DNA from 2 places in the Stenotrophomonas sp. genome. Region 1 is predicted to be linked to the other one. Evidence: predicted binding sites of a transcription regulator. Region 1 holds the regulator's gene; the other holds the start of a gene.

Region 1 (7,111 bases):
GGCCGCCCTGGAGCGGCTGGCAGTCGGCGACAAGGTCATCGATGTGGCGCTGGCGATGGGCTACGACAGCCCCAGCGCGTTCACCAGCATGTTCAAGCGCCAACTGGGGCAGACGCCCGCGGCGTTTTTCCGCTGATCGCAAACGAAAACGCCGGGCATGGCCCGGCGCTACCGCTCAACGCTTCGGTTGAAAAACTCAGGACGTCATCCGGTCCCAGAAGCCCTTCACGCCATCCATGAACGTCGCCGACTTCGGCGAATGCTTGCGTGCTTCCTCGCCGACAAAGGTGGCTTCGAACTGCTCCAGCAGCTTGCGCTGTTCGTTGGTGAGGTTGACCGGGGTCTCCACCACCACGCGGCAGTACAGGTCGCCCTCGCTGCGGCTGCGCACCGAACGCACGCCCTTGCCACGCAGGCGGAACAGCTTGCCGGTCTGGGTCTCGGCCGGGATGCGGATTTCCGCTTCGCCGCCGAGGGTCGCCACGCGTACGGTGTCGCCAAGCGCTGCCTGCGAGATGCGGATCGGCACTTCGCAGTGCAGGTCGTCGCCATCGCGCTGGAAGATCGCATGCTCGCGCACGCGCACTTCCACGTACAGGTCACCCGGCGGCGTACCGGCCGGACCGGCCTCACCTTCACCCTGCAGGCGGATGCGGTCGCCGGTATCGACGCCCGCCGGCACCTTCACCGACAGCACCTTGTCTTCCTCGACACGGCCGTTGCCGTGGCAGGTCTTGCAGGGCTTGGCGATGATCTGCCCACGGCCGCCGCAGTTGTGGCAGGCCTGCTGCATGGCGAAGATGCCGCGCTGGATGCGCACCTGGCCGCGGCCATGGCACACATTGCAGGTTTCGACCTTGCCGTCTTCGGAGCCACTGCCATCGCAGTCGCCGCACTCGGCCAGGGTCGGGATCTCGATGCGGCGCTCAACGCCGCGTACCGCCTCTTCCAGGTCCAGCTCCATCACGTAGCCGATGTCGGCGCCGCGACGGGCCTGGCGCGGCCCACCGCCGCCCCCGCCAAAAATGTTGCCGAAGATATCGCCGAAGATATCGTTCATGTCCGGGCCGCCCGGACCACCACCGCCCATGCCGTGCTCGAACGCGGCGTGGCCGTGGCTGTCGTACATGCGGCGCTTGTTGCCATCGGACAGCACTTCGTAGGCTTCCTTGCACTCCTTGAAGGAGGCTTCGGCCGCCGCATCACCCGGGTTGCGGTCCGGGTGGAACTTCATCGCACAGCGACGGTAGGCCTTCTTCAGCTCGTCGTCGGTGGCGGTGCGGGCAACGCCCAGCACTTCGTAGTAATCGCGCTTGCTCATATGGTGAATCTGGTTCCGGAAAGTCGGGATTCGTCAAAGCGGAAGAGCGGAACCAGGTCCGCTCTTGCGTCGGGCGCCCCGACACGCCGGTGGCGGTCAGGACCCTGATGCGACAACGGGACGCTGATGGCCAGCGTCCCGTGTCGGTCCGGATCAGGACTTCTTGTCGTCCTTGACTTCGGTGAACTCGGCGTCGACCACGTCGTCCTGCGCCTTGCCGGCGTTGCCGGCGTCGGCACCCGGGGCACCGCCCTGGTCGGCCGAAGCAGCGGCGAACAGCGACTGGCCGGCTTCCTCCAGCACCTTCGACTTGGCTTCGATCTGTGCCTTGTCGTCACCCTTCATCGCGGTTTCCAGGTCGGCCAGGGCCGCCTCGACCTTGCCGATGACATCGCCGCCGACCTTGCTGCCGTGCTCGGTGATGGCACTGCGGGTGCCGTGGATCAGGGCATCGGCCTGATTGCGGGCCTGCACCAGCTCCTGGAACTTCTTGTCTTCTTCGCGGTTGGCTTCCGCGTCGGCGACCATGCGTGCGATCTCTTCCTCGGACAGGCCCGAACCGGCCTTGATCTCGACCTTCTGTTCCTTGTTGGTCTTCTTGTCCTTGGCCGACACGTGCAGGATGCCGTTGGCGTCGATGTCGAAGGACACTTCCACCTGCGGCAGGCCACGCGGAGCCGGCTCGATGCCGGACAGGTCGAACTTGGCCAGCGACTTGTTGAAGCGGGCCTGCTCGCGCTCACCCTGCAGCACGTGCACGGTCACGGCCGACTGGTTGTCCTCGGCGGTGGAGAACACCTGCGAGGCCTTGGTCGGGATGGTGGTGTTCTTCTCGATGATCTTGGTGAACACGCCGCCCATGGTTTCGATACCCAGCGACAGCGGGGTCACGTCCAGCAGCAGCACGTCCTTGACGTCGCCGCCCAGCACGCCGCCCTGGATCGCAGCGCCCAGTGCCACGGCTTCGTCCGGGTTGACGTCCTTGCGCGGTTCCTTGCCGAAGAATTCGGTCACCGCCTGCTGCACCTTCGGCATGCGGGTCTGGCCACCGACCAGGATCACTTCGCTGATGTCGCTCGAACGCAGGCCGGCATCGTTCAGGGCGACGCGGCACGGCTCGATCGACTTCTTGATCAGGTCTTCCACCAGCGCTTCCAGCTTGGCGCGGGTCAGCTTGATGTTCAGGTGCTTCGGACCCGAGGCGTCAGCGGTGACGTACGGCAGGTTCACTTCGGTCTGCTGGGCGCTGGACAGCTCGATCTTGGCGCGCTCGGCAGCGTCCTTCAGGCGCTGCAGGGCCAGCGGATCCTTGCGCAGGTCGATGCCCTGGTCCTTGTTGAATTCTTCAACCAGGTACTCGATGACGCGGTTGTCGAAGTCTTCGCCGCCCAGGAAGGTGTCGCCGTTGGTGGCCAGCACTTCGAACTGCTTCTCGCCGTCGACGTTGGCGATCTCGATCACCGAGACGTCGAAGGTGCCGCCGCCCAGGTCGTACACCACGATCTTGCGATCCTTGTTGTCGCCCTTGTCCAGGCCATAGGCCAGCGCGGCCGCGGTCGGCTCGTTGATGATGCGCTTGACGTCCAGGCCGGCGATGCGGCCGGCGTCCTTGGTCGCCTGGCGCTGGCTGTCGTTGAAGTAGGCCGGCACGGTGATGACCGCTTCGGTGACCTTCTCACCGAGGAAGTCCTCGGCGGTCTTCTTCATCTTTTCCAGCACCTTGGCCGAGATTTCCTGCGGCGCCATCTTCTTGCCGTCGCTGGTGGCCACCCAGGCATCGCCGTTGTCATGGGCCAGGATGCTGTACGGGACGTGGGCGATGTCCTTCTGCACTTCGGCGTCGGTGAACTTGCGGCCGATCAGGCGCTTCACCGCGTAGAAGGTGTTCTTCGGGTTGGTGACGGCCTGGCGCTTGGCCGAGGCGCCCACCAGGACTTCGCCGTCCTTGGTGTAGGCGACGATCGACGGGGTGGTGCGATCGCCTTCCGAATTCTCGATGACGCGGGCCTTGCCGCCGTCCATGATCGCCACGCACGAGTTGGTGGTGCCGAGGTCGATACCAATGATCTTGCCCATGGGGGAGACTCCTGAGGATGCTTGTTGGGGTCAGTCCGGCCGTTCGGCCGGTGGATGAATACGATGTGGGGGAGGCTCGTGGAACATTCAAGCCATCTCCCGAACGCTGTGTTTCCGGTCGCCCGGCGCGTTCAGCGTCGGGCCGGTTGACGGGACATTCCCGCCTTCCGGCCCTGGAGGGGTCAGTCGGCGGCCACCACCACCAGCGCCGGCCGCAGCAGGCGCTCGTTGAGCAGGTAACCCTTCTGGAACACGGTCACCACGCTGCCCGGGGCGGCGTCTGGGGCCGGCACCTGGCTGATGGCCTGGTGGTGTTCCGGGTTGAACGGCTGGCCGATCGGGTCCAGCAGGACCAGCCCGTTGTCGGCGGCAACCTTCAGCAGCTGCTTGTAGGTCAGCTCCAGGCCCTCGCGCAGCGGATGCGGGTCATCGCCGGCCGCCTTCAAGCCGGCATCCAGGCTGTCGAACACCGGCAGCAGCTCGCCCAGCAGCTTCTCGTTGGCGAACTTGCGGGCCTGCTCGATGTCACGGGCAACGCGCTTGCGCTGGTTCTCGAGGTCGGCGCGCTCACGCAGCGCATCGGCCTTGATCTGCTCGACCTCGGCGCGCAGGCGCTCCACTTCGTCGTTGACGCCGGCGGCGGCGGCCGCATCGGCGGCAGTCTGCTGGGATTCGATATCTGGATGTTCGTGGTTCATGTCTGGGTCCCTGGCGGTCAGTCTCCGCCTCCACCCACCCTAGTGTGGGCGGGATGCTGCGTTTCAAGCGTCGGATGTTCCAGGAGTGCGCCCGGCTGGCGAAAACGCCGCGCCGAGTACATCGGCAGTGGCCTGGACCAGCGGGATCATCCGGTCGTAGGCCATCCGCTTGGGGCCGATCACGCCCAGCACGCCCAGCACCTGGCCATTGGCCGTGTAAGGGGCAGTGACCAGCGAGACGCCCTGCAGCGGCATCATCCCGGTCTCCTCGCCGATGAAGATGCGCACGCCGGGCGCCTGGATGGTCCGCTCCAGCAGCTGCAGGATCTCCCGCTTGCTGGAGAACAGCTCGAACAGCTCGCGCAGCCGCTCCAGGTCGGACAGGTCCTGCACCCCCATCAGACGGGTCTGCCCGGCCACCAGCATGTCATCGGCCGCCGGCTGCAGGGCCTGCTCGGCCAGCTCGATGCTGTGCGCCAGCAGCTGCTCCAGCTCCGAACGGGCATCACGCAGTTCCAGCAGCAGGCGGGTGCGGATCTCGGCCATCGGCAGGCCGGCGAAATGCGCGTTGAGGTAGTTGGCGACCTGCTCCAGCTGGCCCGGCGCGAACTCCTGGCGGGTCTCGATGACCCGGTTCTGCACCTCGTTGTCGGCGAACACCAGGATCGCCAGCACCCGGCGCCCGTCCAGCGCCACGAAATCGATCTGGCGGAACGCGAACTGCTCGCGCCGCGGGGCGCTGACCACGCCGACGAAGTGGCTCATCGCCGACAGCAGCTCCGAGGCGCTGCCAAGCAGGGCCTGGGTGCTGCCGCCGCCGGCCAGTTCCTGGCGCAGCCGGGCCAGCTCGCCTTCGCCCGGCGGCTGCATCTGCAGCAGGCTGTCGACGAACACCCGGTAGCCATGTGCGGTCGGGACGCGCCCGGCCGAGGTGTGCGGCGAAGCCAGCAGCCCCAGGTCTTCCAGGTCACCCAGGATGTTGCGGATGGTGGCCGGGCTGACCTCCAGCCCGGCCACGCGCGCCAGCGTCTGCGAGCCGACCGGCTCACCGTCCTGGATGTAACGCGCGATCAGCGTGCGCAGCAGATGGCGCGCACGCGGGGCAAGCTGGTCGGGAGAACCGTGCATGGAATCAACCTGTGAGACACGGACACTAGATAATGGCGGCGGATCACCTTGGCAAGTCATTGGACCTCCCGCGCCCGCGTGCTAGCGTTGCGCGGCTGCTGACACCCCCTTACCCATGCTCAGACATCTTTCGATCAAGGATTTCGCCGTCGTCCGCGCCACCGAACTGGAGTTCGGGCCAGGCATGACCGTGGTTTCAGGCGAGACCGGCGCCGGCAAGTCACTGATGGTCGACGCGCTGGGCTTCCTGTCCGGCCTGCGCGCCGACAGCGGCGTGGTCCGCCACGGCGCCGCGCGCGCCGAGCTGTCGGCCGAGTTCGCGCTGGATCAGCTGCAGGCCGCGCGCCAGTGGCTGGCCGACAACGAGCTGGACGACGAGGAGCAGTGCCAGCTGCGCCGCGTGATCCGTGCCGATGGCGGCTCGCGGGCCTGGATCAACGGCCGCCCGGTGACCCTGGCGCAGCTGGGCGACCTGGCCTCGCTGCTGGTGGAGATCCACGGCCAGCACGAGCAGCAGGCCCTGCTGGCACGCCCATCACAGCTGGCCCTGCTGGACGCCTATGCCGGCAACGAGGACGAGCGCCGCCAGGTGCGCCGCGCCGCTGCGGCCTGGCAGGCGCTGGTCGATGAATCGCTGGCGCTGTCGCAGCAGGGCGACGTCAGTGACCGGATCGGCTTCCTGGAGCACCAGCTGCGCGAACTGGACCGCGAGGATCTGGAACCGGAGTCGATTGCCGCGCTGGGCGCCAGCCACCGCCGCCAGGCCCATGCCAGTGCCCTGCTGGGTGCCTGCCAGGCGGCCAGCAACCAGCTCAACGGCGACGACGGCAGTTCCGCGCTGGACCTGCTGCAGCAGGTACGCCACGAGCTGTCGCGCCTGATCGAACACGACCCGCGCCTGGGCGAGGTGGACGGCCTGATCGAAAACGCCTCGATCCAGCTGCACGAAGCCCTGTCGCTACTGGACCGCGTGCATGACGACCTCGACGCCGACCCGGAACAGTTCGAGGAGAACGAGCGTCGCCTCGGCCGCCTTCACGACCTGGCCCGCAAGCACCGTGTGCCGATGGACGAGCTGGGCGCGCAGCGCGAGCGCATGCACGCCGAAGTGGAACAGCTGCGTGGGGCTGACGAACGCCTGCAGCGCCTCGCCGGCGAGATCGACAAGGCCGCTGCGGCCTGGCGCGTGCAGGCCGGGCTGCTGACCGCCAGCCGCCGCGCCGCCGCTGCCGAGCTGTCGGCCACCACCACCGGCATCATCGCCGAGCTGGGCATGGGCGGCGGCCAGTTCCTGATCGAGCTGGAACCGCAGGACGCCGGCAAGCCCGACCCGCAGGGTGCCGAGCGCGTGGAATTCCTGGTGGCGGCCAATGCCGGGCAGCCGCCGCGTGCCCTGCGCAAGGTGGCCTCGGGTGGCGAACTGTCGCGCATCTCGCTGGCCATCGAAGTGGCCGCGCTGGACCTGGATGCAGTGCCGACCATGGTGTTCGACGAAGTCGACTCCGGCATCGGTGGCGCGGTGGCGGACATCGTCGGCCAGAAGCTGCGCGCCCTTGGCGAGAAGCGCCAGGTGCTGTGCGTGACCCACCTGCCGCAGGTCGCCTCCAAGGGCCATGCCCATTACCGGGTCAGCAAGGCCCCGGTGGAAGGCATGACCCAGAGCGCAGTGGAAAAGCTGGACAGCAAGGCGCGCGAGGAAGAACTGGCGCGCATGCTCGGCGGCGTGGAAGTGAGCAAGGAAGCGCGCGCCGCCGCACGCAAGCTGCTGCAGGTGTAACGCCGGCCGAGCCGAGCATTGGCTCGGCTTCCGCAAGGTAGTGCCGGCCGCTGGCCGGCACCCCGATGCGGGTGGATGAAGATCATGAGGTTGCCGGCCAGCGGCCGGCAC
Region 2 (7,111 bases), on a different contig from region 1:
AGCCGGTCCAGCGATTGCGCTCGAACAGCCACAGGCCGAAGGCGAACAGCAGCAGGCCACCCAGCACCAGTGCCATGCCGTCCACGCCGCGCTGTTTGCCCAGCACCCACAGCAGCCACAGCGCGGTGGCATACATCGGGAAGGCCAGCACGTGCTTGAGCGTTTCCATCCACGGGCCGGGCTTGGGCAGGCGGCGTGCCAGCGCCGGCACGAAGCCGATCAGCAGGAACGGCAGCGCCAGGCCCAGGCCGAGGAACAGGAATACGGTCATCGCCTTCAGCGGCGGGGCAATGAAGGCATAGGCGATCGCCCCGCCCATGAACGGGCCGACGCAGGCGCTGCCGACCAGGCAGGCCAGCGCACCGGTGAAGAAATCGCCGGCCGGGCCGCTGCGGCTGGCCAGCGACTGGCCGAGGTTGCCGATGCCGCCGCCCAGGGTGAACACGCCGGACAGGCTCAGGCCCACCGCGAACATGATGTAGGCCAGCGCCGCCACCACGCCCGGGTGCTGCAGCTGGAAGCCGATGCCGACGGCGTTGCCGATCGCGCGCAGGCCCACCATCAGCGCGCCGATCACCGCGAACGCGACCAGCACGCCCAGCGTGTACCAGAGGGCATGGCTGCGTGCCCGCTCAGGGCTTTCGCCACTCTGCGCCAGGCTCAGCACCTTCAGCGACAGGATCGGCAGCACGCAGGGCATCAGGTTCAGCACCAGGCCACCGGCCAGCGCCAGCAGCAGCACCCAGACGAACGAACGGTCCGGGTTCGGGGTTGTCGCCGGTGGGCGCGTGCGCAGTGCGTTGCCATCGCGCGCGTCGGCGGCGAACTCATTGCGCGCGCCCTCACTGCCGCTGGCGGCGGGAGTGGCAATGCCGTCGTTGGGGACGGTCGGCAGCAGGCGCAACGGTGCGCCGTTGGCGGATTCACGTGGCACGCCGGCGGCGGGCAGCGGGCTGATCACCTCGTTGCGCGCTGGCGCCTGGTCAATGCTGGCGGACAGCTTGCCAGCGGGAATCGACAGCTTCACCCGGCGGGTCATCGGCGGGTAGCAGATGCCGTCGGTCTGGCAGCCCTGGAAGGTCACCACCAGGGTGCTGTCGACGGCATCAGTGACAGTGCGGCGCAGCGGCAGCGGCACTTCCACCTGGTTGAAGTAGACCGAGACATCGCCGAAGTGCTCGTCGCGATGCGATTGCGCGGCTGGCCAGCGCGGCTTGCCGGCCAGCACGCCGGCGCTGCCTTCCAGCTTCAGCGAGGTGCGGTCGCGATACAGGTAATAGCCGGGCGCTGGGCTGAAGCGCAGCAGCAGGGTGTTGCCGTCACTGGCGATGGCATCGAAGCCGAACGCCTGTTCCGACGGCAGCGGCAGGGCCTGGCTGTTGTTGGCCGCGCCCGGCAGGCGCAGGCCACCGCTGTTGCCGGCACCGGCCAGCGGGTTGTTGAACGGGCTGGCCGCACCGGCACGCGCGGCAGGCACCGCCGCCGCCGCACCGGCGCCCGGCAGGGTGACCTGCACCACGCGCTTCTGCGGCGGGTAGCAGACACCGGCATCGGCGCAGCCCTGGTAACGCACTTCCAGGCTGATGGTGCCGGCCGCCTCGGACGGCGTGCCGGGCAGGGTGGCCTGCAGGCGCTCGCGATAGGTCTCGACTTCGCCGAAGAAATCGTCGTGGTGCTTGTCGCCCTTGGGCATCTGCAGCGCGCCGGCATTGAAGGCCGGGTCGGCCTTGACGCTGGTGCGGTGGCGATAAAGGTAATAGCCCGGTGCGATCTTGAACTGCAGTTGCACCTGGCCCCGTTCGGGGGCAATGGCGGTCAGCGCGAACGCCTGGTCCACCGGCAGCAGGTCCTTCTCATCCAGCGCGAAGGCCGGCAGCGAGAGCCACAACAGGGCGCACAAGGTGGCGCCGCGCGCAAACAGAGTCTTCAATCAGTGTCCTCCCGGGTCTGTGCCCGGATCCAGTCCAGATACGCCGGCAGGCCGGCCCGGGTTTCGACCGCGATGCACTCCGGGAGTTCATACGGATGCAGTGCGACGATCCGGGCAATTGCGTCATCGACGCGGCTCGCGGTGGTTTTCACCAGCAGCTGCAGTTCGGCGTCGGTGGTCACCTCGCCCTGCCAGCGGTAGGTCGACTGCGCGCCATCGAGGCGGGTCACGCATGCCGCCAGGCGCTCGCCGACCAGCGCGTGCGCGATGCGCTCGGCACTGGCCCGGTCCGGGCAGGTGGTCAACAGCAGCAGGACGGGATCGACGGTCGACATGACCGCCGAGTATAGGGCCGCCGCCGGGTCAGGGCCCGGCGGCGGCCGTGGACCGCTGCGTTGCGCGGTCAGTTGGCCAGCTGGCAGGTGGCCGGCTTGGCCGAGGTGAACAGGGCCGGGGTTGCCCACTCGGGGTGGTCGATGAACGGGTTGCGGTTGCCCTGGAAGCTGTAGATCACGTCATTGCGCGCACGCTCGGCATCATCCGGCGGATCGGACAGGTGCCAGTCGATCAGCGTGGACAGCAGGCCCATGTAGGCCGGCGAACTGCTGGTCTTGACGATTTTGCTGCGGTCGTCGGTCAGCTCCAGGTCCGGCTCGGACTGGCCGGTGGCCGCATCCTTGCCGCCCTCGTAACGGATCGCCATGTACATCACCGCACGCGCCATGTCGCCCTTGCGCTTGCCCCACACCTCGAAGGTGCCGGTGTTGCCGTCCGGCGTGCGCACCCAGTTGGAGTTGCCCGGATAGCCGCCGCTGCCGCCGCCCTGGCCGTTGTTGGCCTCGGTGGCGCGCTCGCCGCAGTTGGCGTCGCACTTGCCGAACGGCTTGTTGCCACGGTCGGCGTTCCACTGCGCGTCGGTCAGGTACAGCATGTGGGTGTCGGTATACGGCGCGTACGGCAGGCCCTTGTCACCGGTGGTGGTGGCAAAGCCCAGCGAGTTCGGCCAGGTGTGCTCGCGGTTGTACTTCAGGCCACTGCCACTGCCGGCGCGATCGGTCACCTTGGCGTAGCTGTGGTTGCGATATGCATCGAGGATCCTGCCGGAATTGTTCGGATCCTCGTCGGCGATTTCCAGAATGGTCCAGGTACTGGTGCCCGAGCCGCTGTAAGGGTAGGCGGTGTGACCCTTGATGGTGGCATGCAGCGAGCAGCGCAGCTGGCTGGGGCTGCTGGTGTTGACCTTGGAGTAGTAGCCGGCCGGCACGCCCGGGTTGCCCGGGTCCGGATTGCCGCCGGTGCTGGCCACGGTGAAGGCGATGCGGCTGTCGGCGGCCGGGTGCGCGCCCTGCAGGTCGGTGATGCGCGCGGCGCGGATGTCGAAGCGGCAGGCCTCACCGGCCACCAGCGCAGTGTTGGTGGACAGCTTCACGCTGCGGCCGCTGGCCGGGAAGGTCAACGGCACGCTGCCGGAGGTGCCGCAGCTCAGGGCGAAGGCGCCACTGGCCAGGTTCACCGTCTCGCTGAACACCACTTCCAGGTCGGCGGCGGCCGGGAAGGTGCTGCTGCCCTGCGCCGGGGTGGTGGTGGAGACCGACGGCGGTGTGTTCGGGCCCGGCGTGCCGCCGCCACTGAACGTCTGGCCGTTGTTGCAGCTGCCGAAGGTCTGCCTGGCCGACTCGGCCCAGGTGAAGTGGGTGTACTGGCTGCCGCTGCCGGTCAGCTGCAGCGAGGTGCCCGGGGCCGTGCTGTTGGTCTCGGCCACCGGGATGTTCTGGCTGGTCATGCCGGCGGCAGGGCCACCGGAGGCGGTGATGGCGCCCTCGTAGCTGAGGAACTGGACCACCTTGCCGCTGGCATCGACCAGGGCGATGCCGTCGTTGGGGCCGTTCTGGATGCCGTTGGTCGGGTAGTTGACCACGGCGATGGTCGCGCTGCCGCAGCCGGCGGCGGTGCCGGCCGGGACCGGGTTGTTGACGTAGACCGCGGCCGCCGAAGGATTGCTGCCGTTGTAGAGGTAGAGGCGGTAGCCGGACAGGTCCTCGCCCGCGGTGGCGACCACCTCGATGGCTTCGCCGACGTCACCGGCGGCGGTGCTGTCGTCGTAGTGCAGTTCGTTGATGAAAACCTCGGCCTGGGCCGGCGCGGCGGCCAGTGCCAGCAGGCAGGCGGCGGCAAGCGGGGACAGCAATCGCATCGACTACTCCTTGTGATTGGGAATGCCTGACCGAGCCTAAGGCCGATCCAGTGACACTTTGTCGTAAATGAACGTCAGATATCTGACAGTGCGACGCTTGTCACCGAAATTGTCGAGGACCGACGCCTTGGCCGAGGCGCGCGGGCGGAAAAATTTTTTCATTCCGCCCTTGAAAGGGGGCGGCGGGGCTCCATCTCTGCCCTGCTCCCGACGTTGTCGGGTTTCTTCACGTGCGGTTCTGGCACTCGCCTGGGGTGAGTGCTAACATCGCCGGACTTTTTTAGACCAATCAATCACTTAAGAGGTCTCCTATGAGCATCAAGCCGCTGCACGACCGCGTTGTGGTCAAGCCGATCGAAGCCGACGAAATCTCCGCCGGTGGCATCGTCATCCCCGACTCGGCCAAGGAAAAGTCCACCAAGGGTGAGGTCGTGGCCGTCGGCCCGGGCAAGCCGCTGGACAACGGCAACGTGCGCGCGCCGTCGCTGAAGGTCGGCGACAAGGTCATCTACGGCCAGTACGCCGGCAGCTCGTACAAGAGCGAAGGCGTCGAATACAAGGTCCTGCGCGAAGACGACGTGCTCGCCGTCATCGGCTGAGCCCCGGCGCGACCTGTTTCAACCTGATCCCAAACTCCCAGCCGCCGGGCATCGTCCGGCGCTACCAATGAGGTAAATGCAATGGCTGCCAAGGATATTCGTTTCGGTGAAGACGCCCGTTCGCGCATGGTGCGCGGCGTCAACGTTCTCGCCAATGCCGTCAAGGCCACCCTGGGCCCGAAGGGCCGCAACGTCGTGCTGGAAAAGAGCTTCGGCGCGCCGACCATCACCAAGGACGGCGTCTCCGTCGCCAAGGAGATCGAACTGGCTGACAAGTTCGAGAACATGGGCGCGCAGATGGTGAAGGAAGTTGCTTCGCGCACCAACGACGATGCCGGCGACGGCACCACCACCGCCACCGTGCTGGCCCAGGCCCTGATCCGCGAAGGCGCCAAGGCCGTTGCCGCCGGCATGAACCCGATGGACCTCAAGCGCGGTATCGACAAGGCCGTCTCGGCCGCCGTCGCCGAGCTGAAGAACATCTCCAAGCCGACCGCCGACGACAAGGCGATCGCCCAGGTCGGTACCATCTCGGCCAACTCGGACGAATCGATCGGCCAGATCATCGCTGACGCGATGAAGGAAGTCGGCAAGGAAGGCGTCATCACCGTTGAAGAAGGCTCGGGCCTGGACAACGAGCTGGACGTGGTCAAGGGCATGCAGTTCGACCGCGGCTACCTGTCGCCGTACTTCATCAACAACCAGCAGTCGCAGACCGCTGACCTGGATGACCCGTTCATCCTGCTGCACGACAAGAAGATCTCCAACGTCCGTGACCTGCTGCCGGTGCTGGAAGGCGTCGCCAAGGCCGGCAAGCCGCTGCTGATCGTGGCCGAGGAAGTTGAAGGCGAAGCGCTGGCCACCCTGGTGGTCAACACCATCCGTGGCATCGTCAAGGTCGTGGCCGTCAAGGCCCCGGGCTTCGGCGACCGTCGCAAGGCGATGCTGGAAGACATGGCCGTGCTGACCGGCGGCACCGTGATCTCCGAAGAAGTCGGCCTGTCGCTGGAGAAGGCCACCATCAAGGACCTGGGCCGCGCCAAGAAGGTGCAGGTCTCCAAGGAGAACACCACCATCATCGACGGCGTCGGCGACAAGGCCAACGTTGATGCACGCGTGGCGCAGATCAAGACCCAGATCCAGGACACCTCCTCGGATTACGACCGCGAGAAGCTGCAGGAACGCGTGGCCAAGCTGGCCGGCGGTGTTGCCGTGATCAAGGTCGGCGCCTCGACCGAAATCGAAATGAAGGAAAAGAAGGATCGCGTCGACGACGCCCTGCACGCCACCCGTGCGGCCGTTGAAGAAGGCGTGGTTCCGGGCGGCGGCGTTGCCCTGGTCCGCGCGATCACCGCGCTGGCCGGCCTGAAGGGCGCCAACGAAGACCAGAACCACGGCATCCAGATCGCCCTGCGTGCGATGGAAGCCCCGCTGCGCGAGATCGTGGCCAACGCCGGCGACGAGCCGTCGGTCATCATCAACAAGGTCAAGGAAGGCACCGGCAGCTTCGGTTACAACGCCGCCACCGGCGAGTTCGGCGACATGCTGCAGTTCGGCATCCTGGACCCGACCAAGGTGACCCGTTCGGCGCTGCAGAACGCCGCTTCGATCGCTGGCCTGATGATCACCACCGAAGCCATGGTTGCCGAAGCTCCGAAGAAGGACGAGCCGGCCATGGGTGGCGCCGGTGGCATGGGCGGCATGGGTGGCATGGGCGGCATGGACTTCTAAGTCCACGTCCCCGGCGGTCGTTGCCGACCCTGGTCGGCACGCCCTCCCGATGCAAGGAAGAACCCCGCCGCAAGGCGGGGTTTTTCGTTGCCCGGTTGCCGCCGCAGCAGCGCATCGCTACGCTCGGTGGCCATGCCTACCTCGTTCATCGTCGTCGACGACTTCCTTTCTCCTGCCGATGCGCAGGGGCTGCGCCAGGCGGCGCTGGGCCTGACCTATCCGGTGCAGGAGGGCGCATTCCCCGGCCGCAATTCGCAGCAGCGGCTGGAACTGGACGGGCTGTCCGGCGCGGTCTCGCGGCTGGTCAACGAACCGCTGCGGCCGGTCAACCCACTGCAGTCGCACGGCAAGTTCCGCCTTACCCTGGCCGGTGACACCGGCCGCGCCAAGGTGCACGCCGATCACTCGCACTGGTCGGGCATCCTCTACCTGAGTGCACCGGAGCACTGCGAGGGCGGCACCGAGTTCTTCCGCCACCGCCGTACCGGCACCGAGCGCATGGCCCTGGATGCAGCGGAGCTGGCCGCATTGGGCTATGCCAACGGCGGCGACATGCATCGTGACATCATCGAGCGCGACAGCAACGACGACAGCCAGTGGGAAATGACCATGCGCATCCCGATGCGTTTCAACCGGCTGGTGCTGCTGCGGCCCTGG

The links. The regulator HrcA, encoded in region 1, represses chaperone genes, less so after heat shock. The targets are predictions, from matches to a motif close to TTNGCACTCNNNNNNNNNGAGTGCNAA.
Region 2: AC5JLE_RS02230 (co-chaperone GroES) is a predicted target of HrcA. The motif match lies at 4,363-4,389, and genes of this name have one in related genera.

Annotation. Positions count from the first base shown of each region.
Region 1 covers NZ_JCACKF010000014.1:82,990-90,100, reverse strand. The annotation lists gene AC5JLE_RS05645 (AraC family transcriptional regulator) at 1-136, shown strand, start outside; gene dnaJ (molecular chaperone DnaJ) at 197-1,321, opposite strand; gene dnaK (molecular chaperone DnaK) at 1,475-3,397, opposite strand; gene grpE (nucleotide exchange factor GrpE) at 3,580-4,095, opposite strand; gene hrcA (heat-inducible transcriptional repressor HrcA) at 4,159-5,223, opposite strand; gene recN (DNA repair protein RecN) at 5,339-7,000, shown strand; gene AC5JLE_RS05615 (LysR family transcriptional regulator) at 7,111-7,111, opposite strand, start outside.
Region 2 covers NZ_JCACKF010000008.1:1,147-8,257, forward strand. The annotation lists gene AC5JLE_RS02215 (protein-disulfide reductase DsbD domain-containing protein) at 1-1,930, opposite strand, end outside; gene cutA (divalent-cation tolerance protein CutA) at 1,927-2,265, opposite strand; gene AC5JLE_RS02225 (endonuclease) at 2,334-4,124, opposite strand; gene AC5JLE_RS02230 (co-chaperone GroES) at 4,436-4,723, shown strand; gene groL (chaperonin GroEL) at 4,805-6,454, shown strand; gene AC5JLE_RS02240 (DUF6445 family protein) at 6,587-7,111, shown strand, end outside.